4 regions of the Providencia manganoxydans genome follow, and region 4 is predicted to be linked to each of the others. Evidence: predicted binding sites of a transcription regulator. Region 4 holds the regulator's gene; each other region holds the start of a gene.
What was found. The regulator PhoB, encoded in region 4, activates phosphate uptake and scavenging genes when phosphate is short. The targets are predictions, from matches to a motif close to CTGTCATAAAACTGNCNNAT.

Region 1 (8,284 bases), 1.9 Mb from region 4:
CAATCAATATTAACTATATTTTATCACAAAGATTTTACAAACGTAAGGAGAGGATAGCCGTGAAAATTTGAATCTTTGCTAAAAATTCAAACAGTTAGTAAAGAATGCAACTTTTAACTTTTAAACAAATAAAATTGTGGAACTGCCGATGACAACTCAAAACAGTCCAAAAAATCAGCAGAAAGACAAACTGAATTCTGTGGTTTTTTTCTATTCCGCTGGGTTAATCCTAGCGTTTTCATTTTTCACCATACTCATGACCGAAACCGCCAATCAATGGATCGTTGCCACGCTAGGCTGGGTATCCAAAACATTTGGTTGGTATTATTTATTAGCAGCAACCTTGTATATCGTGTTTGTGATTTTTATCGCCACCTCACGGTTTGGTAATATCAAGTTAGGGCCCGAGCAATCTAAGCCTGAATTCAGTGTGCTCAGTTGGTCTGCAATGTTATTTGCAGCAGGGATCGGTATTGACCTGATGTTCTTCTCTGTAGCAGAGCCTGTGACACAGTATATGCTACCGCCAACTGGCGAAGGGCAAACATTAGAAGCAGCCCGTCAGTCGATGGTGTGGACCCTATTCCACTATGGCCTGACGGGCTGGTCTATGTACGCATTGATGGGGATCGCTCTGGGGTATTTTAGTTATCGATATAATTTACCTTTAACCATTCGCTCCGCGCTATATCCTATATTTGGTAAACGAATTTACGGGCCAATTGGCCACACCGTCGATATTGCCGCCGTTATTGGTACCATCTTTGGAATTGCAACCACATTAGGCATCGGTGTTGTACAGCTTAACTATGGGTTGAAAGTCCTATTCGATATCCCACAGGGGCTGGCCGCTCAAGGTGGATTGATCCTACTTTCCGTTATTATGGCTGTAATTTCAGCAACTTCAGGGGTTAATAAAGGGATCCGCGTTTTATCTGAGCTAAATGTGTTACTGGCTTTTGGTTTGATCTTATTTATTCTCTTTGTTGGTGATACTGAATTCTTACTCAATGCCTTAGTACTGAATGTCGGCGACTATATTAACCGCTTTATGGGTATGACCCTTAACAGCTTCGCTTTTGATAGACCAACGGATTGGATGAATAGCTGGACGCTCTTTTTCTGGGCGTGGTGGGTTGCATGGTCACCATTTGTAGGGCTCTTTCTTGCACGTATTTCCCGCGGACGCACTATACGCCAATTCGTTATTGGCACCTTGATCATTCCATTTGTATTCACCCTGCTTTGGCTATCCATTTTTGGTAATAGCGCACTCTATGAAATCATTCATGGTAATAAAGCGCTCGCCGAAACCGTTCTTGCCGCTCCCGAGAAGGGCTTTTACTCACTACTTGAGCTTTACCCGGGTTTTGGCTTAACCGCTTCTGTCGCCACCATCACTGGCTTGTTATTTTACGTGACATCTGCTGACTCAGGCTCCTTAGTACTTGGTAATTTCACCTCTAATTTAAGCGATATTAACAATGATGCGCCAAACTGGTTGCGTATTTTTTGGTCAATCGCCATCGGTTTATTAACCCTTGGTATGTTGATGACCGATGGTGTTTCTGCTTTACAGAACACGACCGTGATCATGGGTTTACCATTTAGTTTTGTGATTTTCTTTATCATGGCGGGTCTATATAAGTCATTAAAAGTTGAAGATTTTAGACGTGTCAGTTCATTAACGACCAGCGCACCTGCGCCTTTATATGGCAATGGCAAATTAAACTGGAAACAGCGCCTTGGTCGAGTGATGAATTTCCCTGGAACCACTTATACCCAAAGGATGCTCGATCTTGTGTGCGTACCGGCCATGCAAGAAGTGGCAAAAGAGCTATCACTGCGGGGTGCAAAGGTTGAATTTAATAGCCTTCCACCGGTTGCAGATGAGCGATTAAACCATTTAGAGCTGGTTGTCGATTTAGTTGAAGAGCAAAACTTTATTTATCAAATTTGGCCTCAACGCTATTCAGTACCGGGTTTCACCTATCGAGCACGCTCAGGGAAATCACACTATTACCGATTAGAAACCTTTTTATGGGAAGGAACTCAAGGTAATGATTTAATGGACTTTACTAAAGAACAAGTGATCAGTGATATCTTAGATCAATATGAAAAACACCTTAACTTTATTCACTTAAGCCGTGAAGCCCCCGGTTCAACACTAACTTTCCCTGAAACTAACTAACCGTACTACCTAAAAAGGACTCGTTTGAGTCCTTTTTAGGCTTGCAACGGCCTGCACGTTTTTCCAATAAATTTCATGACAAGTCATTAATGTCTTCATCATTTAACCAATGAATATGGCGTAATTTTATCGTTAACGACCCAATGTAAGCAGGAAAAATTTCCGCTATTGAAAGAGAAATGATGATGAAAAAAACACTGTTTTCACCTTATTTTGATGTGACTGTTGATGCGATTTGGAATGATCCACTTTCCCCCAACGGTAAACCAAACCCTAAATATAGCCAAGCTGCGATCAGTAAAGGCGTTGATGGTGTTTACTTAGCTTTTTTAACTGCGGATGCGAATAATAATGCTGCATGGGGAGCATACTCAAGTATGCCTATCTCTTGGGCTAAACCATTTTGTGATGCCTTGATTGATGCCAATATCAAAGTGATAGTGTCCTTTGGAGGGGCTGCTAACTATGATATTTCAGTTAGACAAACCGTTGAGCAACTTATTGCCACCTACCAAGACGTGATTGATACGCTTGGCGCTTCACAACTGGACTTTGATTTCGAAAATGATTTATACGATGCCGATAAAGCTTTTAGCGCATTAGTCACCATCATGAAAAATAACCCTGATATCGTTTTAAGTCTCACATTACCGGTCATGCCATATGGCCTTGTTACAAAAGGGTTAGCCTTAGTACAAAAATCCGTTAATGCGGGTTTAAAAATGAAAGTTAATGGTATGGCAATGGATTATGGTCAAGGAACTGATAAAAATATGGGACAAGCAGCGGTTGATGTAGCAAGCAGTCTAAAAAACCAATTAAAAATTTACTACCCAACACTGACAGATACGGAGCTATATGATTTAGTACAAGTCACACCAATGATCGGCCTTAATGATGATAAATCTATATTTAACTTTGATGATATTAATACCCTAAGTAGTTTTGCAAAAACCAATGGAGTGAACTTAATTTCAATATGGAGTTTAACCCGCGATAGAGTTGGCGTTGGTGAATCAGCATCAGCGTCCTACTCAGGAAACTCAGCACAAACCAAGGATTTTGAATATACGGAACGCTTTGTCAATGCTCTTAAATAATCAATTTAAATGATGAGTTATGAAAACCTAAGGAAAGGCACTATCGCGCCTTTCCTTATTTCCTTGCTTGTTCAATCATCTGTTTGAGCTGTTCAGGATCATGCAGCCATGTAGGTTCACCAGTACATCCCTTGGTGACAACAGAGCGATGACAGAGATCATTATTCCAATTTCCCCAAGTATTACCTTGTTGCTGCTTTTCAGCCAGTAAATCTTCATAATGACGCTCCGCTTCAGGGATCTTCTTTTTAGGATCAAAAACGAAACGTTGTTGCTGTTTGACAGTATCAATACCTTGATAGTTTTCACTATATACGCGATCTGCGGGAGACTTTTCTTTGAAGGTATAATCCGTTGCCATACTTGGAACGGAAATAATAAACATGCTGAATATTAATAAGCTTTTAAACATAATCATATCTTGATAATAAAATTATCAAAAATTATAGATATGACGAATGAAATGGCGAGTTTTATCTTAAAAAAACTCGCATTAATGGACGATTTATCAACAGATGAATGATATTTTCATCAAATTTCAATCGATTGATTTTATTTGTTTTTTTATGACTAAACTGTTAACCACACAAAGTTTAATGGATAATAGCCTTCGAGGCTTTAAATCATTCAAAATACAGTGAGCCGGCAAATGAGCATACTCAACAACACCGCAACTATAATGGGTAATTATGATACCCCATCATCTCAGAAATATTACATCCCGCCACCTTTAATAAACTCACATAATCGTCTAGTTGTTGTTCATCAAAGCGAATAGTTGGGAAAGATATTGATAATCCTGCAATAACTTGCCCTAAACGATCATAAATAGGCACGGCAACACAACGTAACCCTAGCTCTTGTTCTTCTCTATCCTCTGCGTAACCTTGTTCTCGCACCATCGCTAATTCAACCGTTAGCTGATTTGCATTCAATAATGTCGTCTCTGTTTTTCTAACAAATTCAATCTGTTCTAATATTCCTTTGACAATCTCTTCATCTTGCCAAGCTAACAGCACTTTACCAATAGCGGTACAATACAAAGGATTACGTCGTCCAACTCGCGAATACATGCGTAAATTATAGCTAGAATCAATTTTATGAATATAAATAATCGCATTATCATCAAATGCACCAAGATGTAATGCCTCATGAGTTAATTGACCAATATGGCGCATTTCTTTATCAGCAATTTCAATTAAATCAACATACTCTAGCGATTTAGCACCTAATTCAAATAATTTAAGTGTCAGAGAATATTTATCCGCTTCCCCTTCTTGTACCACATATCCCAGTTGCTTCATGGTTTGTAAAAAGCGATAAGTTGTCGCTTTTGACATGAATAAGCGTTGGGAGAGTTCAGATACCCCGATCTCTTTTTGCTCTCCTAATGCGCTCAGGATACTGAATACTTTCACTACAGAAGATACCGCGTCTGTTTGCGTGACATTATCCGTCATTATTAACCATTCCTTATAGACTCAAAATAATTCAAGTTGCAGATAGGTGGCAATCACCGCCCTTTAACGAAAAGCTCCGCGACTTGAAGCACGACGAGTATATGCCATTTTATTGACTGCTACACAGCATAGAGAACCCCCTTATAAAAAACAAGAACAGCGATTCGATTTTTTTAAAACACTGTTTCATTTTTATTGAAGTTACCTAAAAAATGGGCTTTAATGACAACCATTCAATGATGATTTTTAGAATGACAATAAAATGCAGGTGGTAAACAAACATGGCTAAAACTCTACAAGTTGCCATTATCGGTGAATGCATGGTTGAGTTACAGAAATCAGGGGAATTATTTAAACAAACCTTTGGAGGGGATACGCTCAATACTGCACTCTACCTTGCTCGCCTCACCGCTTCTTTCGGTGTGATGACACGCTATTTAACTGGGCTTGGGCAAGATCCTTTTAGCCAGCAAATGTTAACCAGCTGGCAAAAAGAAGGCATCAATACCGATCACGTTGTTATCTCAGATAGACACCTGCCCGGCATGTATTTGATTCAAACCTCAGCAGATGGCGAGCGTCGTTTTTTCTACTGGCGCGATAATTCAGCAGCTAAATATTGGTTGAATGAACAAACCGCATCTGACACTCAGCAATTACTCAACCAACAACAATTCATCTACCTAAGCGGTGTTAGCTTAGCTATTTTACCTGAACCCACGCGCAATTTATTGTTTACTTTACTTGAGACGGCGCGCCAATCTGGTGCGGAAATTATCTTTGATAATAATTATCGTCCTGCATTATGGCCGTCTATTGAAGCTGCCCAAGCGGCTTATCAACATATGCTTGCGCTGACAGATATGGCTTTCTTGACCTTTGATGATGAGCAACTGCTATATGGCGATCAGCATGAAAATCAGTCTATTACTCGTGCTCAACAATATGGCGTCAATGAAATCATCATTAAACGAGGCGAAAAACCCTGCTATATCGTTATCGATAATCAACAACAAGAGATCCCTGCGGATCAAGTGAGCAATGTTGTTGATACCACTGCTGCGGGTGACTCTTTCAGTGCAGGCTATCTGGCTTGTCGCATTTTAGGAGGAACACCTGCCGAAGCTGCCAGTACAGGTCATCTTCTTGCTGGGACAGTGATCCAACATCGCGGTGCCATTATCCCTAACGATGCCATGCCCCAAATGACATTAAATCAATCCCAAAAGGCGTAATCATGAATCGATTAATTGAGAAATTAAAAAAAATCAGTGTTGTTCCCGTTATTACTATTAATAATGCACAGCATGGCGCAGCGCTTGCTAAAACATTAGTCGAAAATGGCTTACCTTGTGCTGAAGTGACGTTTCGTACCTCAGCGGCGGTTCAAGCGATTAAAAACATGCGTGCAGCTTACCCTGAAATCTTAATCGGTGCAGGAACCGTATTAACAACTCAGCAAGTCGATCAAGCTATTGAAGCTGGGGTTGATTTTATTGTGAGTCCAGGTTTTAACCCTAAAATCGTTGCTTACTGCCAACAAAAAAATGTCATTATCATTCCTGGTCTGAACAACCCGAGTCTTGTTGAACAAGCATTAGAATTTAATTTAACTACCGTTAAATTCTTCCCCGCAGAAGCTTCAGGCGGTGTTGCGATGTTAAAAGCATTAAGCGCGGTTTATCCAGTGAGCTTTATGCCTACTGGTGGGATCGGCCCTAAAAATATTAAAGATTATACTGCCTTACCATCTGTATTGGTTTGTGGTGGTTCATGGATGGTGCCTAATCACTTAATAGACAGTGAAAGCTGGGATGAGCTCGGTAAACTTATTGCTGAGGCTGCTAATTTATAACGATGATAATGGCTTTCTGCAAATGAAACCGTAGGAAGCCATTATTTGCCCCCAGTCTATTCAATCATCTCGTTTGCTATCGCTTTAATGACACATTAATCCATTCCATCAAAAATGATCTCTCTCAACAGGAAAAGTGAGCATTGCCCTATAGAATGAGTAAACCAATTAAGCTCTAAAGTCATTTGATCCGTTAACTATATCGGTGTAAAAGCGATTTAACTGGATATTAAATTATCTGCGGCAGATTGCCGCATTCTTGTTTATTCCGTGAGCGATTTTAAACGGCCGCGCAGTCGTTTTATTGCTTGGCTATGTAATTGACTAACACGCGACTCCCCCACTTCCAGTACAGCCCCAATCTCTTTTAAATTTAGCTCTTCTTGATAATAAAGGGTGAGTACCAATTTTTCGCGCTCGGGTAATTGTTCAATTGCTTCAATTACTTGTGAGCGTATATTGGCTTCCATTAATAGATTGAATGGATTTCCCCCCTCGTTTTCATCCATGGTGGGTTCACAACTTTCTCCGTGAATTTCATGCCACTCATCATAGGAAAATAGTTGGCTATTATTGGTATCAAGTAACGCTTGGCGGTATTCCACAATATCGATTTGCAATGCATCTGCAATTTCACTTTCTGTGGCTGTACGGCCTAAGGATTGCTCCAATTCCCCAATCGCTTTTGCCATTTCGCGTGCTTGGCGGCGTACACTGCGCGGCGCCCAGTCTCGGCTACGTAACTCATCGAGCATTGAACCACGGATACGCTGTACTGCATAAGTCGCAAATGACGCACCTTGCGTGACATCAAAACGCTCTAATGCATGCAATAAACCAATGCCGCCCGCTTGGATCAAGTCATCAATATCAACACTCGCAGGGAGTCTTACTTGCAGTTTAAGGGCCTCATGTCGTATTAGCGGATAATAACGCTCCCACAGGCTATTTTTATTAATTACACCTTCGGCAGTATATAAATCACTCACAACCGGCATCACCCTTTAAGACTTATACAAAGGTATTTATTATGCTAGTTGCTTAATAATTCAATCCGTAGAGTAATGGGGTAAATTGGCGCTATTTTACCTAACCCAAATAAAAACCGTATAAAGATCCACCTTCTTAATTACATTCTAAACAAGATAAAAAAGGCCAGAAATATCTGGCCTTCGGTAGAATAGAATAGAAAGGGAGTAAAAATTAACGCAACAGGCTCAGAACACCTTGTGGAACTTGGTTTGCTTGTGCCAGCACTGCAGTACCTGCTTGTTGCAGAATTTGACCGCGGCTCATGTTAGATACTTCGGTAGCAAAATCAGCATCTTCGATACGGCTACGTGCAGCACTCAGGTTGTTGACTGAGTTGTTCAGGTTGTTGATTGTTGATTGGAAACGGTTTTGGATCGCACCCAGTGAAGAACGCATACCGTCAACTGAATTGATTGCGTCATCGAGATCTTTCAGTTGTTGTTCTGCTTTCTCTGCTGCTTTTTCTTCAGCTGAGCCTTTTGCTAGAATTTCAACTTCAGCACCTGCTTTAAATTGAATAGTTTTCGCATTAGTCGCATCAGCAGGGTTAGTCACAACAGGTTCATCTGCTTTAAAGGTCACTGACTTATCTGCGCCTTTATCGTCTTTAACGGTTGCAGTTACATAATAATTACCGTCTTTATCT
Region 2 (8,284 bases), 130 kb from region 4:
GGTAATACCACCACACAACCAATCAGTTTAAATAACAAGCTCCCCAACACGACTTGGCGAGAAATTTCATTCTGCCCGCGGCTGCTCATCATAGCGAGTAAGCCACTACCAATATTAGAACCAATCACAATACTTAAACTAATATAAAGTGGTACTAAGCCTGTCGCACTTAGCGTTGCGGTTAACAATACCGCAGCTAAACTTGAATAGCTGATCATGGCAAATAGTGCACCTACCAACAATGCTAATACTACATCGCCACTTAATGACGTAAAAATGGCTTTTACAGCATCCGCATGAGTAATCGGTTCTGCCGATGCCACAATCAGTTGTAAGGCTAATAAAATTAGGCCTAGACCGATTCCTACGCGACCAATTTGCCCTGTACGATTCTTTTTTTGGCTTAAAAATGTTGCCACCCCAATCAGGATCAGCAATGGAGATAGCCATGAAAGATCGAATGTCAAAATTCGGGCCATTAATGCAGTACCGACATCAGCGCCAAGCATAATGACCATGGCTGGCGTTAATGAAATTAACCCTTGAGAGACAAAAGAAATGACCAGCAATGCTGTTGCATTACTACTTTGAACGAGTGCGGTGACCCCGACGCCGGAGAGAAATGCGCTTGATTTACGACTTACACTTTTTCCTAAAATACGCCTTAAGTCAGCACCAAAAACTCGCATGATGCCAGTACGGACAATATGTGTTCCCCAAACCAGCAATGCGACCGATGATAAAAGATGTAAAAGGGGCAACATTGAAATTTGAATCCTATATATTTATATTTTTAAATAAAACAATCAGTTATTGAAATTTAGAGATTTTTTATGACCAGCTAAAAACGGTCATAATACGGTTCAATAGATGAAATCATTAGATGTTTAAGAATGAGGCGACTAATACAAAAACACTTCATTATACATTATTTTCTTTATTTTTCAAAAAGTTAAAGTTCAAAGTGTTATTAGAAGCGATAATCTGATTAATGATAAGGCAACACGAACAAATAAAACTTCAACGCCAAATAATTTTTATACATGAATCGACTAATTAACGCAAAGTTCATAATGTAATTTAGCATTAATATGAAGGATGATAGTTGGAAGGGAAAATAAAAAATCCTCTACAACATCCTGTCGCAGAGGATTTAACTTACAAGGTTGGTTTATTGTTTCAATCCCATGGCATCACGCATGGTAAAGAACAAATCAGTTTGGTCAGTCAGACCCATAACGTTGGCTGCATGTGGACCATAAGCCGCAACGCGCAGTTGTGCACCTGTATGCTCCTGTGAATCATCTTCTTCAGAGTTACCGTAGTTCACAACCATCACAGAACCATCTTTCGTGATCAGCGCTTGTGTCAAACCCGTTGATTTAGTGCCTTCTGGAATAATTTGGCTAGAGTGCGCATGGTCAGCGGTCACGATAACTAAAGTGTCACCATGTTTTTTTGCAAACTCTAAGCCAACTTGCACCGCTTCATCCAATGCGACGGTTTCACCAATTTGACCACATGGGTTCGCTTTATGATCTTGTTTATCGATAGAAGCACTTTCAACTTGTAAGAAGAAGCCATTTGGATTGGTTTTTAATAAATCAATGGCCTTCTCTGTCATTTGAGCCAATGTCGGTGCATTAGGATCTAATTTAGAATTCGGCTTACATTCAAGTGGTGGGTTATTAATATTACCGTAATGTGTTGCTTTAGGTCCTTCCCAAGCCACCGCCATATTCCCCTCATGGAATAAACCTAACACTGGCTTGTCTTGGTTAGCTACAGTGACGGCTTCCAGTGATTTTGCATCACGAACAATGTTAAAACCACGTTCTTTCGCTTGCTCTTCTAACGTTTTACCTTGGTAATCGCCAGCCTTCGCCACTTGCTTGAAGCTCTTCGCGCCACCACCTAATGTAACATCGGCGCGCGTCACGAGTAGCTGCTCAGAGATAGAGCCACGCCCACCATTTTCTAAGGCATTCGTCGCACACTTTTCTGACGTTTCTTCAGGACCATAACATTTACGGGCTGTAACATGGGAAAATTGAGCAGCAGGTGTCGCATCTTGAATTTCTGACGTGGTTACGTTCCCCGTCGCTTTACCATTACGTTTAGCCAGCTCAATTAAGGTATCGTGATCTTTATCGAAAACATCAACACCAAGCGCGCCATTATAGGTTTTCACACCTGATGACCACGCCGTTGCTGACGCAGCAGAATCCGTTACATAGTCTGGTTTCTTGGTTTTTTTGTTTAATGCGTAATGGGTATACTGACCCGTAATCGGTAGTGCATCAATGCCTTTAAAGAAGCCACCAGCACCTTCAGCATAATTGCGTGCAACCGTAATTTCAGAGTCTCCCATCCCATCACCGATAAACAGGATCACGTTCTTAGCTTGTCCATTGTGCAAAGCGGCTTTCATGATATCAGTTTGTTCTTGTGCTAAACGACGAGCACCACCAAATTGGGTTATATCACCTTGTGCCGCGCGATTTTCTGAAACTGCATCGTTTGGTGTTGCTGCATTTGCTGGCAGAGTACCACTTAAAAGCATTGTACTCACAGCAACAGCTAAAATCGATTTCATGCAATGACCTGTCATAATCATTTCCTTGCCAATAAAAGAAGTTTAAATATTAAGTTGCTTCGAATAATGATTGGCATGCTAAGCTAGCTAGATGACAGTTGGATGAAGGTTTTATGTCGAAAAAAAGATGATTGTCATTAATATGCAAAAAGGCAGTCACCAATGAACTGCCTTTTAGTGTTTTGAAGCATGAAAAATAGCGAATTACTTAGCGATATTACCGCTTAAATAGCGAGTTCCTTCATACAGTGTTTCACACCAAGAAACATAATCATGTCCACTCGGTAATTCAGTTGCTTCAACTTGATAGCCTTTATGTTTTAATACATCCAATAACCGATAATGATTCTGGATGATCCCTCCCCAGCTACCCCGTTGCTCAAACAACCCCGCCTCTAAATAGAAACGTAACGGTCTCTTTGACATCTGTTCTATTTCGCGGATCAACCATTCTGGATCTTTCCCTTTAGGCGCCCACCAATATGAACCAGACATACTAATCACATTACCAAATAGCTCAGGGTGAGTTAATGCATTCCATGTTGCCCCTAGACCACCATAGCTCGATCCTGCAATGATCGTTGATTCAGCTGGCGCATTGATCCCTTTTGCCCGCAATAATGGCATGAGCTCCTTGGCAAGCATTTCAGGAAAGTCACTGTTTGGAGGCAGTTCATTATTTCTATGCTCAGAACTAATACTGTCTAGAAACACCACATACATAGGCGGTATTTTGCCTTCTAGCATCCACTTATCAAAAAAGTCTGCCATTTTGTAAGTATTAAGATAAGTTTGTCCATCCAGTAGTACCAGTACTGAAGGTTGTTTCATCACGACAGCAGGGCGGTATATTGAAATTTTTCTATTATTATTCAATATATTGCTTTGAAATGAAAATGACTCTAATTGACCATTAAGCTGATGACGCTCAATTTTGGCAAAATCACACTGACGTTTTTCTGGCGCTAAAGACAATAAAGAAAACCGATTATAACGATCATTAAAAAATGAAGGAACAGCATAAGTATTAAAGGGATCTGCTTGCGCCGTGACTAAAATCGCTTTACGTTGCGCCAGCCCACCTTCAGCAATCTTTGGAACATCAGGTGCTATTTTATATTGCGACAACGTATCATTTGGCACAATGAAACTACGATACCAGATATCCTTATTCGGCACTCTCGCCATCGTTTCATGATTACCCGAGGGCGCCCCCAATATATAGGCATTCGACTGCGCACCTCGCCATAAAAAAGTCACTCTCTTTTGCCCTTTCTTGTAATCTTCAATCAAGGGAGTGCCCTGCAATTTGATCTCCTGCCAAAAAGCATCAGTGGTTTTATCTTGCTGATGTGCATCAAGTAAGGCTTGTAACTTAGGGCTATCAATCTTGTGTTCAGCTTCAATCGCTAAAGGCTGATAATCCGCTAAATTAAATTTGAGATGCCATGGCTGCTCTGGTACACCTTGTAATTTGAGGTAATATTGACCTTTTTTTGGGGCAATATAAGAAATAGCGTGCGTTTCAGACTGCGGCCAACCCTGTAAAAGAACACGAATTGGTACCTTACTGCTTTTCAGTAAAATCGCTTCAGCGATCCCATCACCTTCTTGGCGAACAACCTGTTTATCCGAAATTTCAACTAACAAACAGCTATGACCTTCACTATCATGCACGCCCTCAATAGAAGAGGACAGCTCATCTAAACGAATACACTCTGCAACAGCTGACATAGCAACCGATGAAAGCAAAATACAGCCGATTAACGGTAAAGATTTCACATCATTTTCCATTGAAAATTTATTTAATGGAAAATATTACTATCAAATTAATATTTCAAACTCAATGATTAACAAAATGTTTTTCCATAAATTGGTGAATCAACTGTAAAGCGCTCAATAAACGATGTCTTTGCTCGGAAGTTAACCGTAAATAACGCCTTGTGGCAGGGATCCTGCTAACCATTTCAGATGCAGTAAAAGGCTCAATTTCACAATGCCATACACCATGTTTAATGTTTAAATGGCAATAATTAAAATCTAACTCTTCGAGCGTACTGGTAATGATTGGGTATTGCTTTAGTAAGCTCACTAACGATTGTCCTTGCTCATCCTTCGATACAAAATCAATATGTTTTTTACGTAAATTACCACTTGTTTTCACGGTGACTTGTGCATTGATAGCTTGGCGACAATTTCCCGTTACCGAAAATCGACTAAACACAATAAATGCCATAAACAGTGTTTTAACTCTTTCCGTGACACAGATCGTTAATTCATCTTGTGGGCGGATAAGGAGCTCCCCAGGAGCTCCCCATTCACACTGATAAGGCAAAATATCACGCTCCACTTTATTTAGCGTTAAGCCTTGCTGGTACCCTGTTGGCAGACGCTTTTGCGTTAAGCGTCGCCAGAAAGAATATTTAGGCGAGGTTGCGTAATGGCTCAATTTTACCTCCATTTAACTCTTCCTCTGTAAATGTGTTTGATAACACCTGCTCAACCGGAACGGGTTTGAATGGATTAACCTTTTGCACAAAGAGCGTCCAAATTAATGCATAGCTGGCAGTTAGTCCTAACATAATAATAAATGGAATATAAACATCCGATTTATTCATTCCTGGAGGGGTGATATACACAATGGCTAAAATAATCCCTACACTCGAAATAATTTGTGGGATAGGAAAAAATGGCGAACGATACGCACGATGTAAGTCAGGACGACGTATACGTAATAATATGACTGAAACAGTGACTAACAGATAAGCCGTGCCCCAAGAACATACAGCAGCCAATACCAATGGCATGATGCGATCTAAATCACCTTGGATAGCAAACGTGTGCAGACAAGGGATCATTACTGCAACAAGGATCCCAAAGACTGGCGTTTTAAAACGTGGGTGCAAGTAAGCAAATATACGAGGTAACGCACCATCCAGCGCCATCCCATAAAGGATCCGCGGAACCGCTGCCATTAATGTATTAATCGTTGCTCCACCAGCAAGCAATAGCGCAATACCAATCCAATATTTACCAATATCACCAAAAACTTGGCTAGCAAAAGCAGGGATAGCCATCGGTGTTTCTAGCAGGCTAACATTATTTGTCGGATCAACAATGACGTTTTCGACTTGATTTGTCATCGCTGCGCCAAATAAAAACATACAAAATGCGACACCGCACAGCCCTGTTGCCATCGCACGCGGAATAACTTTAGCTGAGTTTTTAATTTCAGGCGCCATTGGCGTGACCAACTCACAGCCAACAAACATGAACATCGCCATACCAACAAAACTCAAAACAAGAGTCGGATCAGAAATATTCAAACCTTGACCAAACCATCCATCAACAGAAGTGTGGAAAGGGATCAATAATCCACCAATACTGAAAATAACTAAGGTGCTCCACATCGCAAAGGTAAGCACGACTTCAACTTTACTGAAAGCTTCAATCCCTAAAGCATTGAGTAGACCAAATGTGATCACCAAGCCTACCCCAACCATCCAAGAGGTATTACTGGTTTCCATTACGGTATTTAAGCTTTCAAAATTAACTAATGCCATGATCCCCGACAAAATCGTTTCTGCCGTTCCCGCAAATACATGCACAATTAAATAAGCTGACAACGCTCCGGTTATCGCCCAGAAGCGCCCCATACCACATGAAATATAATCATAAACCGAGCCTGATGTTGGTAAAATAGCCGCCGCTTCGGAGAACGTCGTCAATTGAGCCTGCATCATGATAAAGCTCAGTAATACGGCTAAAGCAAACGTATCGCCACCAATGCCAAAACCACTCGTCACCGTCAAAATAACAGGACTTGCCATAATCACGCCCACAGAACTCGCTAAAGTTGTTGGAAAACCAACTTTCCCCTTCTCAATGTGAGACGTTAATTTTGAGGACATATTCATTTTGCTTCCCTCTCTTTCTGGAACACAGTCGTGATTGTGAATTTTTTGTAAAAATAAAATGACTGCATTGCCACTATAAAAATAAGCACAAACATGTCGCTATCGTCCTAAAGGACGATACCTATCGGGGGAGGAAAAGAGAAAGGAGTTGGCGAAAAGTACCGAATTAATTAATCAAAAAAAAGATAAAGCATGGAATATCAATAGATAACACTTTATCACTTCATTAATATATTAATAAAAACACAACGAAATATACCGATAGATGCATTTAGCCTATTGGCTCCTTGCCAGTGAAGTTCAAATATTGCAACCAAGCTCACGTTATTAACATGTTTATTTTATGTTAACGAAAAATAATTGCATGATAATAATTAGGCTCTCTATGGAAGGGAATATGATGAAAACACCACCTTTGTGCTACCACCAGCGAACATTAATTAACTGTTGTTTAAACACAATCGCCCATATTATTCCTGTTTCAGCATCCGTTTACTACTTAGTGGATGATTTTTGGCAACCTGATAATCATGTTTTATATGGGATCAGCTCTAGCATGCATCAAGATTACTTACAGCACTTTTATCAATTAGATCCGCTGCATCCTGATAAATTCCGAGGCGATGACTTACGTCTAGTTAGAATGGCGCCTGATATGAAACAGCAGAGCCAAGAGTTTTATAATGATTTTATGCGTCCCAATAATATTACTGATATGGCTGAGATTTTTATTCGCCGTAAAAATAAAATCATTGCAGGTATCTCCGTACTGCGTGATAAGCCGTTTCAGCAACAAGAAGTGATGCGATTGAATGCTATTTTACCTATTGCAGAGCTAATGACCTTTGACATACTGCCTGATTCACTGGTCTCTTACACACCTAAAGAGCAAGAAATCATTCACTTAGTACGTGAGGGAGCAAGTAATAAACGTATCGCACTGCTACTTGGCGTTTCATTGTCTACCGTGAAAACGCACTTACGCAATATATTCACTAAAGCGAATGTCAGTAACCGAACCGAGCTTGTTTCATCCGGTTTTATTATTCGCCAAGAAAAGATGATGTGAGTACTCAGCGACTCACATCATTAAAATACTATAGACCGCCACCCGCATCGATAATAGCGCCAGTCACATAAGATGACGTATCACTCAGTAACCATGTGATCACATCAGCGATCTCTTCGGGCTTTCCCCCTCTTTTCATTGGCACAACCTGTGCAACGCGGTCGACACGCTCAGGCTCACCACCATCTGCATGGATCTCTGTGTAAATCACACCGGGTCGCACAGCATTGACACGAATGCCTAATTCAGCCAATTCAATTGAAAGGCCCTTTGTGATTGTATCTACTGCACCTTTGGAAGCCGCATAGTCAACATACTCCCCAGCCGATCCTGTACGCGAAGCGATAGAAGATACATTAACAATTGCCTTTCCTTGGAAGCTATCAAAGTGGCGCGCACTTTTAATAAACTCTCGACTACAAATCAGTAGCCCTGTCACATTCGTTGCTAATACCTGATTAATACGTTCTGCTGTAAGGTGTTCCGTCGTACTATGCTGAAATAAAATACCTGCATTATTCACTAAGTAATCTAAATCGCCATACTGTTCGCGAATGGTAGCAAACATCTGCGTAATTTCGCTTTCATCCGCAATATTCGCTTGGATAGCAACAGCTTTACCACCAGTCGCAGTTATCTGATTAACCACCTCATCAGCAGCAACTTTATTATTTTTATAGTTAATAATCACCTGCATTCCTA
Region 3 (8,284 bases), 450 kb from region 4:
TGAAAATAGCATGAGTTATCAAAGCCGTGAGTTACTGGCAGGCGATCTGGTTTTACGCTCTTCTCAGCCTAGTGACGCGACGTGGCTACAACAAGCGAAAGAGAATGGATTAAAACTTAGCCAGCAAATGTCCTTCTCGACAATGGCTTATTCAACTGCGGATGAAAACTTACGACCGCAATTGGTACTGGTTAAAGCCGCCGATGCGGCCTATCCCTTATACGGTGAATTAATCACTGAGCCGGCAGGCCTTCGCCCAACTAAAGGGGAGATCTTGGTTACCCCGCGCTTGCTTGAATTGCTTAATCTGAAAGTTGGCGATGAGATTGATATTGGTGATGCGACATTAAAAGTGGCAGGGCAGTTAATTCAAGAGCCTGACAGTGGTTTTAACCCTTTTCAAATTGCACCTCGTGTTTTGATTTCCCTTGATGATGCGCAAGCAACAGGAGCGGTACAGGTTGGGAGCCGTTTAACCTATCGTGAAATGTTTGCGGGAGATACGGCAACTATTGATGCCTTTGAGGCGCAATATGACAAACAACTGAGAACCGATCAGCGATGGTATACGTTAAAAGATAACAGTGGTGCAGTCGGTAAAACCTTCCAGCGTGCTCAACAATTTTTACTGTTGTCTGTGTTATTGACCTTATTGTTAGCGATCGCCGCGGTGGTGGTCTCGATGAGCCATTATTGTCGTAGTCGTCACCAGCTCGTAGCGGTATTAAAAACATTGGGAGCAGGTCGTTCGGCTTTACAAAAATGGATCATCGGGCAGTGGTTGGTGATATTAATTGCCGCAGCTTTGTTAGGTTCACTGCTTGGGCTCGCGTTCGAAGGGATCTTAATGCAGATATTAGGGGCTATGCTACCTAAAGCATTGCCATCCGCTAGCTTATGGCCTTGGGTATGGGCGATTGGTACGTTATTTGTGATCGCAATTATTGTGGGGATCCGCCCTTATCGCCAATTGATGGCAACCCAGCCATCACGCGTCTTACGCGAGGATGCGGCTTCACCGATCTGGCCACTGCGTTATTATTTACCAATTGTGACTTTGATTGTGGTGGGTGGGCTATTTTTGTTTGCGGGCGTTAATCCACTGCTCTGGTCAATTTTAATTGGTATTGTGATTGTTGCTGTTCTATTAGCACTAATTGGTTGGTTAGGGTTGTGGGTATTACGCCAATTTAAGTTTAAACAACTGAGTTTACGTCTGTCAGTCAGTCGTTTGCTGCGCCAGCCGTTACAAACCATCACTCAAATGAGCGCTTTTTCGCTGTCATTTATGTTGTTAGCGCTATTAATTTTAGTCAGAGGGGATTTATTGGATCGGTGGCAGCAACAATTGCCAGCAGATAGTCCAAACTACTTTCTGATTAATATGAATGAAAGTCAGATCAAACCAGTTACTGAATTGTTGCTCCAACATCAAGTGAAACCGACCGCTTTTTATCCGGTTGTGTTAGCGCGTTTAGCTGAAATTAATGGTACATCAGCGATTGAGTGGGCAGATGCGCGTGATCCCAACAATAATACCGTTCGTCGTGAACTAAGTTTGACATGGCAAGCTAAGCTTCCTGAAGCCAATGTATTAGATCAAGGCACATGGCCACCGAAAGAGGGAGAGGTGTCGATTGAACAAACAGTGGTGAAAGAGCTAGGGATTAAAATTGGCGATAAATTGACATTTAATGCGGGTGCTCAGGTATTTAACGCTACAGTCACGAGTATCCGTACCGTTGATTGGGAGAGCCTACGACCTAACTTTTTCTTTATCTTCTCGGAAGGCACTTTGAAAGATGTGCCAGCGACATGGATGAGTAGCTTCCACTATGAAGGTGATGGCAAATTATTGACTGATTTAAGCCGTAATTATCCAACCATTAATGTATTAGATACCGGCGCATTGATTGCGCAAATTCAGCAAATCTTGCAGCAAGTTAGCCAAGCGCTAGAAGTGATGGTGGTATTGGTGATCTTCTGTGGCTTGTTATTGCTATTAGCACAAATTCAAGTGGGTATGAGCCAACGAGAGCGTGAATTGGTGGTTTATCGTACGTTGGGGGCAAGCAAAAAGCTGATGCGTCGTACTTTGTGGAGTGAATTTGCTTTATTAGGCTTGATGGCAGGGTTAGCGGCTGCATTTGGCGCCGAGGTAGCATTATGGTTATTGCAAACTAAAGTGTTTGATTTCCCTTGGCAACCTGAATGGTCAATGTGGTTATTACTGCCACTGTGCGCCGCACTATTACTATCTGTATGTGGTAGTTGGCTTGGGTTACGTTTGTTAGGCACAGGTAATCAGCATCGTCGAATGCCAAATAGTTAATTTAACCTTTATGGCTTCTTGTTTATGCAAAAAACAAGAAGCCATTCAAATAATCGTCTTAAAACCATCACGAAACTGTCATTTATCCTGCTTATTATCCCAGCGTCAATAATGATAAACATTACGAATGGGAACATAATAATGCAGCCTCACCGCACCATAAAACTCAGTTCATTATCACTACTTGCAACATTAGTTGCTTTTTCTACTACAGGGTATGCTCAGCAAGAAGTACCAGCGACGCTGGCAGGTCATGCTATTTTAGCAGTTGATTCTACGGTGCCTGCGCCAAAAGATGCACCACAAGACTTACACGTTAGCGGTAAGTATACGACGGGCAATCGTGTTGATGAGCTAGGCAAAGTGGAGGGCAAGTCAGCGGATCGTCCAACAGGTATGAGTGTGCCAATCAACGGTCAGCCACTGCAAGGGCACTCAGGTATTAAACGTATGGCGGATGGCACCTATTGGGTGCTAACTGATAATGGTTATGGTAATAAAGTGAATTCGCCGGATTCGATGCTTTACTTAACGCAATATGATATTGATTTTAAGACAGGTAAAGCGAACCCACTAAAAACAGTGTTCTTCCATGATCCAGATAAAATCATTCCATTTCATATTATTAATGAAAGTAGCGATAAGCGTTATTTGACAGGCAGTGATTTCGATCCTGAAAGCTTTCAATTTGCAGATGGTGCGTTGTGGGTGGGCGAAGAGTTTGGGCCATACCTCATTAAGATGGATCTGGATGGCAAAGTATTAGCATTATTTGAAACTGAAGTTGATGGCAAAAAAGTGGTTTCTCCAGATCATTATCAAGTGACTACCCCAGGGAAACCAGCGGACAAAGTCAGCTTCCAAGTCAATCGTTCAAAAGGTTTTGAAGGAATGGCTTCTTCGCCTGATGGCAGCAAGTTATATCCAATGCTGGAAGGGGCTTTATGGAATGAAGAAAAACAGGATTATGAAAATGTCGCTGGAAAACGTGCGGCACGAATTCTTGAATTCGATGTTAAAAACCAACAGTGGACAGGTCGCAGCTGGTTATATGTTTTCGAAGATAATCAAAATGCGATAGGCGATTTTAATATGATCGATGATACACATGGATTGATTATTGAACGTGATAATGGCGAAGGAACGGCGGACAAAGCTTGTGCTGAAGGTGCTACGGATACCACAAACTGCTTTAATAATTTAGCTAAATTCAAACGCGTTTATCGCATTGAGTTTTCAGATAAAAACCAAGGTACATCGGTTGATAAGCAAGCTTATATTGATTTAATGAATATTAAAGATCCAGAAGGTGTCGCCAAGAAACCATTAAATAATGGCGTGTTTACCTTCCCATTCTTTACCATTGAAAACGTTGATGTTGTTGATAATGAACACATCATTGTTGGCAACGACAATAACTACCCATTCTCATCTAGCCGTGAGCCAAATCAAGCAGATGATAACGAGTTTATCTTGTTGAAAGTGCCTGCGTTGTTAAATCCTTAGTTTCCTTGTTTATTGATTTTGCTCGGGCTCATCACCCGAGCTTTTTTTATTTTTTGACTGACAAAACAGGTGGTTTCATCATTAAAGTAAACATCAGGATCACAATCACGGGGGTTGCAATAATTAAAAATGCGGGGGTAAAACTATCGGTATAGTCTTTTACTGCCCCAGCAATAAAGGGGGCAAGACAAGCAACGGTAGAGATCAAATTGACCACCGAGAACAGCTCTAGATAGGGGCCGCGGCCAAAATAGTTTGACAGTAACACGCTGGAAGCCAAAAAAGTCATGCCATAGCCAATGCCTACGCACAGCACAAATAAGATCAACCATATCCATGAAGTGGCGATACTCAAGCAGATAACGCCAAATACCATGATAATCAAACTTCCGATGAGTAATTTTTTAGGCTCTAGCCACTCCCCAGCGGCACCACCAATAAATCGTGAAAAAGCATTCACAAAAGCCATTGTACTAAGCAAAGAAACGGCAACGGTCATACCAAAACCGCGCTCTTCAATGTGGGCGACGGCAAAGCTATTCACCGTGATCCCACACCATAAAAAGGATGTGTAAGTGGCGGCAATCAAATAAAACTGCCAAGTACGTAATGCACGATGTACCGTCCAAACTTCTTTAGTACGATAGATAGGCTTACTTGCATCACTAATCTGTTTTTGCATGATGTGCTTAGCATGCTGCTGTTCGCGTTTTCCTTCACGCAGTGCCAGTATGGTGATTAGGGTCACTACACTGAGGTAAATGGCACAGAGTACCCAATGCATGCGCCATGAGCCCATTTGATTTGAAGCGTAGAAATAGATCCAAGGGCCTGCAACACCACCTAAACCACCAATAGTGAAATAAAGACCAAATGCAAGTGATTGTTTTTCAAATAATCGGGAGAGAACATAAGTGCCTGGTACTGTAGCTAACAGGGTGAAGCCAATACCAATCAGGGCCGTACCCAGAAAATACTGACTAATCGTCTCGGTTGAGTAGAGGCTATAAAAACCCGCAACAAATATTAAGGTACCTAGCAATAATGTTAGGCGAACCCCGATTTTGCGGATCAACAAAGAGGGAAGAAAACTGGCTAAGCCACAGGTCAAACCCAGTAAGGTGAACCCAAAACCTGCTTCAGTCCAACTCCATTTTAACTCACCTATCATCCCAGGTAGTACTACCCCAAGAGAGGTAAAGGTAGTTGCCGTGGCAAGGAAATACACCATTCCTAATAGGATAAGAATGCTCCACTGATACAGTGGGCTAAACAGTGGGGAATTTGTGGTTGCCATTTCAACTCCAGTCACACTACCGGTTTTATTGGCGAAAGCGGCAGCGAAGTAAAACGCAAGATGCCCGAAAAATCGGGCATTGTATTATCTATACTCTAAATAATTCGAGGTGCAGCTAGTCGACAAACGAGTAAGTCGCTAAGAGCAGACATAGGCATGTGGCTAAGTACGAGTGAGCAATAGCTCACCATACCTAAATACACAGTGCTGCATCTTGAAATATGACGAGTGTGGCTATTTTCGCTGTTTATTTGCTTCGATACCAGCCTAATTTTGTATTAGCCCACTCAATGCCAATTTTATACTCATTTGGCAGCATACTCACTAAGGACGTGAGAGTATTTATCAGCGCTAAACTATCGCTGTGTGTTAGGTTTAAATGGCCCACTTTGCGAGCAGGACGCACTTCTTTTTCATACCAGTGCAAATGGACTAACGGTAAACTTAACCATTGTGCGTTTACTGCTGTACCAATCAAGTTCACCATAACGGATGGGCTAAACACTTCAGGTGATGGCATCGGTAAGTCTAAAATAGCGCGTAAATGTAGTTCAAATTGGCTAATCGAAGCGCCATTTTGCGTCCAATGGCCGCTGTTGTGTACACGAGGTGCAATTTCATTAATCAGTAATTTATCGCCAACCACAAAACACTCCATTGCCATCACACCAATATAATTGAGCTCATTCATGACAGCGCTTAACATTTGTTGAGCTTGCTGTTGTTGTGGGTTAGATGTTTTAGGAAAGGCGACACTGGTACGTAAAATGCCCTCTTGGTGAAGGTTATGGGTGATAGGATAAAACACACACTCACCAGCGCGATTACGCGCACCAATCACAGAGATTTCAGCATCAAATGGGATCCCTTGCTCGACAATGCATTCACCGTAGATTTCATCTGGGAGGCTGGTTTCATCACCGGGGCGAACTCGCCATTGGCCGCGCCCATCATAGCCGCCAGTCCTACGTTTCACGATCAAAAAATCACCGAGTGTGGCAAATAGCTCAGGCCATTGTGATTTAGACTCAAGTGCTGTCCAAGGCGCTGTAGCTAAATGTAATGAATCAAACAGCGTTTTTTGTGGAAGCCTATCCGCTAAACGTGGAAATATATCACGGTTAATGAATGCATTATGGCGTTCTAACTCTTTAGTTAATGGTGTTTCAGGCCAACGTTCAATTTCAGCGGTGATCACGCTTTGCTGATAAGGAACGGCTTCAGGCTCTGCATCTAAACCCACAGGGAAGACAGCGATACCAAGAGGTTCACCTGCTTGGCGCAACATTCGCCCTAACTGACCATTACCAAGAACACAAACCGGTTTCATTGCGCCTCCCGAGGATCAGGATTATTTAGCACATCATTAGTTTGTGTTTCACGCCATGTGGTTAAACGAGCAAACAGAGTTGCGTCAGTGGTAGCAAGGATCTGCGCTGCTAAAAGAGCCGCATTTGCTGCGCCTGCTTTACCAATTGCCAATGTGCCAACAGGGATCCCTTTAGGCATTTGTACGATGGAATAAAGGCTATCAACACCACTTAATGCCGCGCTCTGTACTGGAACACCTAATACCGGCACTAAGGTTTTCGCCGCTAACATACCCGGTAAATGGGCTGCGCCACCAGCACCTGCTATGATCACATCGAATCCATTATCTTTAGCTTGCTCGGCAAAAGAAAACAATTTGTCTGGAGTACGGTGCGCAGAGACTATTTCAACGTGAAACGGCAATTGCAGCTCAGTTAATACATCAGCAGCATGTTGCATTGTCGTCCAGTCACTCTTAGAACCCATAACAATGGCGATTTTTGCCGCAGATTGAGCAGGTACTTGGGCAGTCATGTGGTGTGATCCCTGTGGTTAATAAATTTTCACCGTAAGGTGGGAAAAATGAATTGCCCTGATCATATCATGGTAACTGAGTAAGGAAAACGTTTGCGTGGTTAAAATATCAGCAAACGAATGCGTGTTAGAGGGAATAATTTATTCAGGTTGGAATGGGAAAAAAATTAAATCGATACCTTGTTTATCGATAACAAATGCGGAACCCTCATGGTGCCATGCACCCAAAACACCACGGAAGCACTGTTTATCACCCACGGTAACCTCATGAATAGCAGGACGGTGTGTATGACCGTGGATCATCCAGTCAGCTTGATGGTGGTTTAAAGCATTAATCACGGCTTGTGGGTTCACATCCATGATGGATTCGGCTTTCATACTGCTGGCATATTGGCTATTTTTACGCATTTTTTCCGCAATACGGCGACGAATAAATAAAGGTAACATCAGGAAAATACGTTGGATCCATGGGGTGTGTACTTTTTTGCGGTAATCTTGATAGGCTTGATCATCAATGCATAAGGTATCACCATGCAAGATAAGTATCCGCTTTCCATATAATTCAAGTAAGGTTTCTTGCGGTAAGATTGTCATGCCACACTGTTTGGCATAGCGTTGACCCAATAAAAAGTCACGATTACCATGGATAAAGTAGCAAGGAATACCTCGTTCACTGAGCATTTTTAGGCTGTCTGCCACTTGCTGGTGAAGTTCGGTTTGGTCATCATCGCCAATCCAATAATTAAAGAAATCACCAAGTATATATAGGCTGTCGGCATGGATGGCTTGCTGATGAATAAAATTGATAAAACCGGCGGTGATCGCCGGTTCATCTTCACTCAAATGCAAATCTGCAATGATATAAGTGGACATGTGTGCCTAATTATTCACCGACAGTCACTTTTTCGATCAGAACATCTTCACGTGGAACGTCTTGGTGATAACCGCTATTGCCTGTTGAGACACCTTTGATCTTATCAACCACGTCCATACCTTCAACCACTTCTGCAAATACGCAGTAGCCCCAGCCATCTGGGCGCTCTGAACGGAAGTTTAGGAAGTCGTTATCAACCACGTTGATGAAGAATTGTGCTGTCGCTGAATGTGGGTCGTTAGTACGAGCCATTGCGAGCGTACCACGAGTGTTTTTTAAGCCGTTGTTAGCTTCGTTTTTGATCTGTGCTTTAGTGTCTTTTTGCTTCATGCCTGGTTCGAAACCGCCACCTTGGATCATGAAACCGTTAATAACACGGTGGAAAATGGTATTATCGTAAAAACCTTCACGGCAGTAATTTAAAAAGTTT
Region 4 (8,284 bases):
TGCTGCTGATTTTGCAGCTCTTGCCATTGAGTAAGCAGAACGGGTAACAATTGTAGATGCTGTGCTGTTATGCGCAATTGCTCAACAGATTGGCTAATTTTTTCAAGATCATGAGTTTCCAGCCATGCTAAATATTTTTTTTCAATTTGCTGGTAAATAGCACTATCTTGCTCAACTTGTTGTTGAAGTTGCGCATATTGTTCGGTTTGTTGCTTTTGTTCATTGCATGACGTTGCATATTGTTGTTTTAGTGTCTGCTGTTTCTGTTCAAGCTGGGTAACTTGTTTTTTAGATTGTTCAAGATATTGCTCCTGTTGACGCCATGAAGCAATATGTTGCGAAATTAGTGCATCTTGTTGGTTTTCTTGCAAATAATGCTGAATAGTGCTGAGTTCTGTATTTGACAGTGTTATTTGCTGTTGAGCACGTTCAATTACGGTTTGTTTTGTTTGATGTTGGGATTGATATTGATTTTGTTGCTCTAGTATTTCTTTAATTTGCTGATTTAAATTAATAATTTCGTTATCTAATGGGCGAACTTGGTTATCGATCACTAACGTTTGTTGCTGGACGTAGCTTAGGTGCTGCGTATTTTGCGTATTAACTTGTGTTAATTGTTCTTGTAATGGAGCTAGCTGTTGAGTCTGAGTATTTAGAGCCAGTAAAAGATTTTGCTGTTTTTCTAATAATTCATTTAGTGATTGTTGTTGGCGCTCTACATCTTGCCATAGAGGGCGTAGGTGCTCAGCAGGGATGTTATCAGTGAGTTTTTTTAGTTCAGGTTCAGCTAATTGATAGGCACTTTGAGCTTGTTGCAGCTCTAATTGCTGCTGTTGTAAACGTATATTGAGTTGCTGTTGGCGTTGCTGCCAATGTAGTATTTGCTGATTTTGTGTACGCTTTTGATTTAACTCTATTTCTTTTTCAGCCAAACGTTGTTGTTCAGTGAGTAATGTTTGATATTCATCTTCTGTGAGTAAGTGAATACTTTGTGCACGAGCTTTTAAAATTTCTAAATCATTTTTAACGTGTTTGTGCTGACGATAAATGTAACTCGAGATTTGGCTATAAATTTCGGTGCCAGTGATTTCCTCAAGTAAATCAGCTCGTTCTTTTTCACTGGCATTCAAAAAGGCTGCAAAATCACCTTGAGATAGAAGGATTGATTTAGTGAAACGGCCAAAATCGAGCCCAGTAATTTGAATAATTTGCTCTCTGACTTCACTGATTTTCTCAGCGATAATTTTGCCATCATTCACCGTGGCTAACTCGGCCTTCGGTGACTGTAATTTACCATCAGGCTTATTACTTGCGCGTCTTTGGCTCCAAAAAGCGCGGTAGGCTGTTCCTTTCACTTCAAACTCAACTTCCGCAAGACATTCGCCTGTGTGACGGGTCATGAGTTCATTTTGGCTGGCTGATAAGGTATTTAAACGCGGAGTTTGATGATAAAGAGCAAGACAAATCGCATCTAACAGTGTTGTTTTACCAGCTCCGGTAGGGCCAGTAATGGCGAATAGGCCTTGGCTGATAAAAGGTTCTTGGTTAAAGTCAATTTTCCATTCACCTTTGAGGGAGTTAATATTTTTAAAACGTAAACTCAGTATTTTCATGCGTCCCCCTCAAGCTCAGAACGTAATGCATCGTGAGATTGTTTAAATAGCAGTAAGAGCCGTTGTTCTTTTTCTTTATCGCCCAGTTCTTCTTCTGTTAAGCGACGTAAAAACACCTCTTCGGCGGTAAGCTCATTTAATGTTTCATTGGCGAGAGCTGTCTGTTGGCCTTGTGGCTGCTTGCGAGCTCGACGTAACAAAACCACGTCAACAGGTAAATCTTTAACCAATGCTTCAATACGTTGCTGTATATCAGCAAGGTAGTCTTGGCTGGCAACCTCGATATCCAGCCAAATGGGTTGAATATTGTCATTATTATCTATTTCATTTAGCTGCTTTTGGATATCGGCAAGTGATCCTTTGAGGGTTTTTAATGGCTGAAATATAGGGATCGGTAATTGTTGAATTTGAGCGATATCACTGCGATCGAACTCCACTAAACAAACGCTTTTTTGTTGTTCAGCTTCATCAAAACTTAATGCAATAGGTGACCCGCAATAGCGAATGTGCGGTTTTCCGCCGATGACTTGTGGACGATGGATATGCCCCAATGCAATATAGTCGGCAGGGGGAAAGGCTCCTGATGGAAAGGCATCTAGGGTGCCGATATAAATATCCCGCACAGAATCAGAAACTTCGGCACCAACAACGGTTAGATGACCTGTGGCAATAATCGGAATTTCAAGCCCCAAAGCTTCACGTTGTTGCTGGGCTAGTTGATAGCTACACTGATAATATTCACTAATTGCATTTTGTAGTGAGAGCTGTTTTTGTTCGCTACTTTGCCCTGCAACGCTGAGTTGAATATCCCTTGGGCGCAGAAATGGGATAGCGCATAGCAATGCCCCTGGCTCACCTTGTGCATTTTTAAGTGTGATGACATGGGGTTGACTACCCGAGGTGACAACATCAGTATTTAAATAAGCCAGTAGTGAACTGGTTTCATTTAACACAGAAACAGAATCATGATTACCGCTGAGTATCACCAATTGGCAGCCAGTTTGTTGTAAAGAGACGACAAATTGGTTGTAAAGTTCTCTTGCATAGCTGGGCGGTGAGCCCGTATCAAAGATATCACCGGCAACAATGACAGCATCAACCTGATATTGTTTAACTTGTTCGATTAGCCAAGTTAAGAAATATTGGTGTTCCGCAGCACGGCTTTTTGTAAAAAAATATTGGCCAAGGTGCCAGTCAGAGGTATGGATGATACGCATCAATATAGGTTCCTAAGGATGACTAATCGTCATATTTAAAGTTGCAGTTACCAACGCTATCACTTGAAGTATGACGAATACTGGAATTGAAATTATGCTAATTGAACGTTATGCAGTATACCTTATCAGAGCGCGTTGATGCGGAGAATTGTCGTTTTGCTCATATGACCTCGATATTTCACTAAAATGACAATTATTATCGGACTATCATCATTGAGTGTTAACATTCATAATTCTGTCATAAAAGTGACGCATAATGATTTTACTTTTAATAATCTCTTCTTATTTACAGGATTAATCATGGCAAGACGCATTCTAGTAGTTGAAGATGAAGCGCCCATCCGAGAAATGGTTTGTTTTGTACTAGAGCAGAATGGTTTTCAGTCTATTGAAGCTGATGATTATGATTCCGCAATTGCGCAGTTAGTTGACCCGTTACCTGATTTGGTGTTATTGGATTGGATGATCCCGGGTGGTTCAGGGATCCAAGTAATTAAACATATGAAACGTGACAGTGACACGCGTGATGTGCCCGTGATGATGCTGACTGCGCGTGGGGAAGAGGAAGACCGAGTAAAAGGGCTAGAAGTTGGGGCTGATGATTATTTGATTAAGCCTTTTTCACCAAAAGAGCTGGTGGCTCGTGTTAAAGCCATTTTACGTCGTATTTCGCCGATGGCGACAGAAGACATCATTGAAATGAACGGGTTAACATTAGATCCAACCTCTCACCGTGTCAGTAGTCAAGATACGCCTATTGATATGGGGCCAACGGAATATAAATTACTGCATTTCTTTATGACTCACCCTGAGCGGGTGTATAGTCGTGAGCAGCTACTTAATTATGTTTGGGGCGCAAATGTTTATGTAGAAGATCGCACCGTTGACGTACATATTCGCCGCCTTAGAAAGGCATTAGAAGTCGAAGGGCATGATAAAATGGTGCAAACAGTTCGTGGTACGGGCTATCGCTTCTCAACGCGTTACTGATAACTAAAGGGGATTCCCGCGTGCTTGAACGCTTATCATGGAAACAGCTGATTTTAGGGCTGTTTTTATTTATTTTACCTGCATTAATTTTATCTTTATTTATCGGCCATCTTGCATGGCTGTTGGTGATTTCGCTTGCAGCAGCGCTGATTTGGCATAGTTATAACTTAATGAAACTGTCATATTGGTTATGGCTAGACCGTAGTATGCTCCCTCCTGATGGTAAAGGTGGATGGGAACCCATATTTTACGGGATATATCAAATGCAACAACGTAATCGTAAACGTCGTCGTGAGCTAGGACAATTAATTAAGCGGTTTCGAAGTGGGGCTGAATCTTTACCTGATGCCGTGGTAATGATGACGCTTGAAGGGAATATTTTTTGGTGTAATCGCCATGCCCAACACTTATTGGGTTTTCGTTGGCCTGAAGATAGTGGACAACCTATTTTTAACTTACTACGTTACCCTGATTTTAGTCGTTATTTTACCTTACAGAATTATGAGCAACCGTTAACGCTTGAGCTGAATAGTGGTGCGATTGTTGAATTTCGTATTCTTCCTTATACGGAAGGTCAATTATTAATGGTGGCTCGCGATGTCACTGAAAAACGTCGGTTAGAAAAAGCACGTAGAGATTTTTTTGCTAACGTAAGTCATGAGTTACGCACGCCATTGACGGTTATTCAGGGGTATCTTGAAGTACTGGATGACCAAGAAAATACCTCACCCGCCAATAAAAAAGCCCTTCATGTGATGCAAGAACAAGCACACCGTATGGATAGCTTGGTTAAGCAATTATTGCAACTATCACGTATTGAAGTGGCTCCACAAATTAGTTTAGATGAGCAGATTAATATCCCTGTTATTTTAAAAATGATTGAGCAAGAGGCGATTAGCTTAAGTCAGGGGCGGCAACAATTTGAATTTTCTGTCGATGAAAAACTGCGTGTTTATGGTAATGAGGAACAACTGCGTAGTGCGGTAGCAAACTTAGTGTATAACGCGATTGCTCATACACCTGAAGGCTCAACTATTCGTGTTAGTTGGCAGAAAAATCATCATGGCGCACGCTTTAGTGTGGCAGATAATGGTACAGGGATCCCTGCTGAACATATCCCTCGCTTGACCGAGCGTTTTTATCGTGTTGATAAAGCAAGGACTCGCCATGGGAGTGGCGGAACAGGTTTAGGCTTAGCCATCGTCAAACATGCTTTACAGCACCATAATAGTCAGTTAGTGATCACCAGCCAACTTGGCAAAGGCAGTGAGTTCTCTTTTACTTTACCACCGGTGTTGATTGTAACTGATAAGAAAACGGTTAAGACAGTATAAATAGCCCCTAACATGATCCTTGATGAAAGTGGCAGCTAGTTGCCGCTTTTGCTTGTTAATTCAACGTATATATCCCTTTTTTAGATGTTTATTTGTTCTTTTTTAGTGATAAAAGCCAGTAGCCAAGGTCAACTTTCTCTAAACTCTAGCGACTTCTCAGGTCATTCGATATTCTATTTCCTCGTCCTCATTTAGCCACTGTCATGGTAAATAGCGAGAGTGAATAATCGCATATTGATTGTTTTTTGTTCAAATCATATAGTGTATATTCGTAGTTTACTGACAGTAATCACTGGCTAGCAAAAATACTTTAGTGTTTTATGCTTGTTTTCTGGTTTGCTATTGCCTTTTTACCCTATAAAAGTTTTACTTGTAGCCAGTTATTGGCGATTTTCCCTATTTTCTGAGTTTTCATCTTGCCTGATGTGATAAATAATACACATTGTATTGTTAATGGCTTGTTAATTAAAATTCTATGCTCTACATGGTTCGAGGTATAACTAGGCGGCGAGTGAGTGAAGTGCTAAGGGCATACAAAGGTATGTGACTAGTCGGAACGAATGATGCCATTAGTGTTGTAACTTGAAGAGTGACGAGTGTGTCGTCAATTATAATTCAAAGAGATACCTATAGGCGTCTCTACATTTTCTAATATCGTTACATAGATTTAATATAAAATATGGCTCATCGTTTAACATCCAGAGATATTATTGCCTTAGGTTTTATGACCTTTGCGCTATTTGTTGGGGCTGGAAATATCATATTTCCACCTATGGTCGGCTTACAAGCAGGTGAACAAGTTTGGACCGCAGCCCTTGGTTTCCTTGTAACTGGCGTTGGTCTCCCCGTTTTAACCGTTATTGCACTAGCTAAAGTCGGTGGTGGCATTGAATCCTTAAGTACACCTGTAGGCAAAACCGCAGGTTTATTACTTGCCGTTGTTGCTTACCTTTCAGTTGGGCCTTTATTTGCGACACCTCGTACCGCAACCGTATCATATAAAGTGGGCATAGCACCGTTACTTGGCGGTGAATCTGACATCTCGCTATTGATTTACAGTGCGGTCTATTTTGTGTTAGTGATCGGTATTTCATTGTATCCGGGAAAATTACTCGACAGTGTTGGCCACATACTCGCACCGGTGAAAATGCTGGCTTTAGCTATCCTTGGCGTTGCTGCGGTATTGTGGCCGGCAGGTGAACCACTGCCTTCAACAGATGCATATCGTGATATGGCATTCTCTAATGGATTTATCAATGGTTATTTAACCATGGACACGTTAGGGGCGATGGTATTTGGTATTGTTATTGTTAATGCTGCGCGTTCTCGAGGAATTGAAAACTCTTCATTATTAACGCGTTATACTATGTGGGCTGGTTTAATTGCAGGGGTATTGCTGACACTGGTTTATCTATCATTATTTAAATTAGGTGAAAACAGCGCATCAATTATTCCTAATCCACAAGATGGGGCAGACATTCTGCACGCGTATGTTCAATATACCTTTGGCGATTATGGTAGTTTCTTCCTAGCTGTTCTGATTTTCGTTGCTTGTATGGTGACGGCGGTCGGTTTGACTTGCGCTTGTGCTGAGTTCTTTAGCCGCTATGTGCCGATTTCATATCGTACTTTAGTGCTGATACTTGGCGTGTTTTCTATGGTGGTCTCTAACCTTGGCTTAAGTAAGCTGATTGCATTTTCTGTTCCTGTGTTAGTGGCGATCTATCCACCTTGTATTGTGTTGATCTTACTTAGCTTCACGCTCAAGTGGTGGCGTAACCCAAGTGTAGTGATTGCACCAACTATGTTGACGAGTTTTGTGGTTGGGTTGATTGGCGCTGCAAAAGCATCAGATAACCTGAAAGATTATATTCCTGAATGGATGACCTCTATTCCACTGTATCAGCAAGACTTAGCGTGGTTATTGCCTTCGATTGTCGTGCTAATTGTTGCAGCTGTTTGTGATCGGGTGGTGACGCCAGCAACTGAGCATCATCAGGCTTAATAGAACTATATTAAAAACCAAAAGGAGCAAATTTGCTCCTTTTGGTTTATTTGAAATAGGGATAGTTTAATTAACGCCAACAGCACTACCCGCAGGGCGTCTTACATCGTTTGCCCCATAGATATAGCCTTGGCGAACTTTACCTGAAACAGCAGAGTCATTACCTGACGAATCCGTTTTGTCACCTTTTGCATCAGGTACAGGAACCATAATCAGCTCAGCGGCTCCCCATGGGGTTTGCTCCACCATCTTGTAGCCCATCTTATCAAGTAAGGCTAAACTATCTTTAGAGACGCCTCTTTCTTCATAATAGACCTCATCAGGTAACCATTGGTGGTGGATCCTTGCAGCATTTACCGCTTCTTGTGGCGGCATGCCATGGTCGATAATATTCAATGCGGTTTGTAGGGTAATTGAGATAATACGCGATCCTCCCGGTGAACCAAGTACTAGGAACACATGGCCATCTTTAGTCACAATGGTTGGGCTCATTGATGAAAGTGGGCGCTTACCGGGAGCAATAGAGTTTCTTTCCCCTTGCACTAGCCCATACATATTTTTTTCACCGACTTTAGTGGTGAAATCATCCATTTCATCATTTAAAAAGAAGCCGGTACCCGGCGGGATCACCACTGAGCCAAAACGGCCATTGATGGTATAGGTGGTTGAAACCGCATTACCTTTATCATCGACAACAGAGTAGTGAGTCGTTTCTGGTTTTTCATGTGGGCCAACACCCGGCTGAACTTGAGTTGATGGTGTGGCTTGATTTGGTTTGATCTCTTTGCGCAGTTCTTCCGCATAGGCTTTGCTCAGCAATTTATCCGTTGGGTTATCGACAAATGCGGGATCACCTAAGAACGTATTTCTGTCCATATAAGCATGGCGCATCGCTTCTGTTAACGTATGGATATATTCAGCGGAATTGAAGCCCATTCCTTTAAGATCATAGTTTTCTAATATATTCAGCGTTTGGCAAATCGTTACACCACCTGAGCTAGGTGGTGGCGCAGAGATAAATTTATAGCCACGATAGGTGCAGCTAACTGGTGTTGTATCGGTGATCGTGTAATTTGCAAAATCGTCGGCAGTTAAGATGCCGCCATTCTTTTTAGAGGCTTGTTC

Region 1: the regulator PhoB is predicted to act here: its motif matches at 4,851-4,870, upstream of kdgR (DNA-binding transcriptional regulator KdgR).
Region 2: the regulator PhoB is predicted to act here: its motif matches at 2,686-2,705, upstream of phoA (alkaline phosphatase).
Region 3: the regulator PhoB is predicted to act here: its motif matches at 2,397-2,416, upstream of JI723_RS05760 (esterase-like activity of phytase family protein).

Annotation. Positions count from the first base shown of each region.
Region 1 is NZ_CP067099.1:2,795,146-2,803,429, forward strand. Features, by position in the region: gene JI723_RS12565 (choline transporter) at 149-2,191, shown strand; gene JI723_RS12570 (chitinase) at 2,374-3,291, shown strand; gene JI723_RS12575 (hypothetical protein) at 3,347-3,703, opposite strand; gene kdgR (DNA-binding transcriptional regulator KdgR) at 3,966-4,751, opposite strand; gene kdgK (2-dehydro-3-deoxygluconokinase) at 5,033-5,986, shown strand; gene JI723_RS12590 (bifunctional 4-hydroxy-2-oxoglutarate aldolase/2-dehydro-3-deoxy-phosphogluconate aldolase) at 5,989-6,606, shown strand; gene JI723_RS12595 (RNA polymerase sigma factor FliA) at 6,870-7,595, opposite strand; gene JI723_RS12600 (FliC/FljB family flagellin) at 7,810-8,284, opposite strand, start outside.
Region 2 is NZ_CP067099.1:749,445-757,728, reverse strand. Features, by position in the region: gene JI723_RS03275 (Na/Pi cotransporter family protein) at 1-764, opposite strand, end outside; gene phoA (alkaline phosphatase) at 1,172-2,611, opposite strand; gene JI723_RS03265 (alpha/beta hydrolase-fold protein) at 2,801-4,378, opposite strand; gene JI723_RS03260 (DUF3156 family protein) at 4,440-5,057, opposite strand; gene JI723_RS03255 (APC family permease) at 5,020-6,513, opposite strand; gene JI723_RS03250 (LuxR C-terminal-related transcriptional regulator) at 6,911-7,582, shown strand; gene JI723_RS03245 (SDR family oxidoreductase) at 7,611-8,284, opposite strand, start outside.
Region 3 is NZ_CP067099.1:1,330,745-1,339,028, forward strand. Features, by position in the region: gene ybbP (putative ABC transporter permease subunit YbbP) at 1-2,332, shown strand, start outside; gene JI723_RS05760 (esterase-like activity of phytase family protein) at 2,474-3,838, shown strand; gene JI723_RS05765 (MFS transporter) at 3,885-5,135, opposite strand; gene purK (5-(carboxyamino)imidazole ribonucleotide synthase) at 5,383-6,465, opposite strand; gene purE (5-(carboxyamino)imidazole ribonucleotide mutase) at 6,462-6,980, opposite strand; gene lpxH (UDP-2,3-diacylglucosamine diphosphatase) at 7,122-7,853, opposite strand; gene ppiB (peptidylprolyl isomerase B) at 7,864-8,284, opposite strand, start outside.
Region 4 is NZ_CP067099.1:881,049-889,332, forward strand. Features, by position in the region: gene JI723_RS03790 (AAA family ATPase) at 1-1,613, opposite strand, end outside; gene sbcD (exonuclease subunit SbcD) at 1,610-2,830, opposite strand; gene phoB (phosphate regulon transcriptional regulator PhoB) at 3,131-3,820, shown strand; gene phoR (phosphate regulon sensor histidine kinase PhoR) at 3,841-5,154, shown strand; gene brnQ (branched-chain amino acid transport system II carrier protein) at 5,834-7,159, shown strand; gene ggt (gamma-glutamyltransferase) at 7,226-8,284, opposite strand, start outside.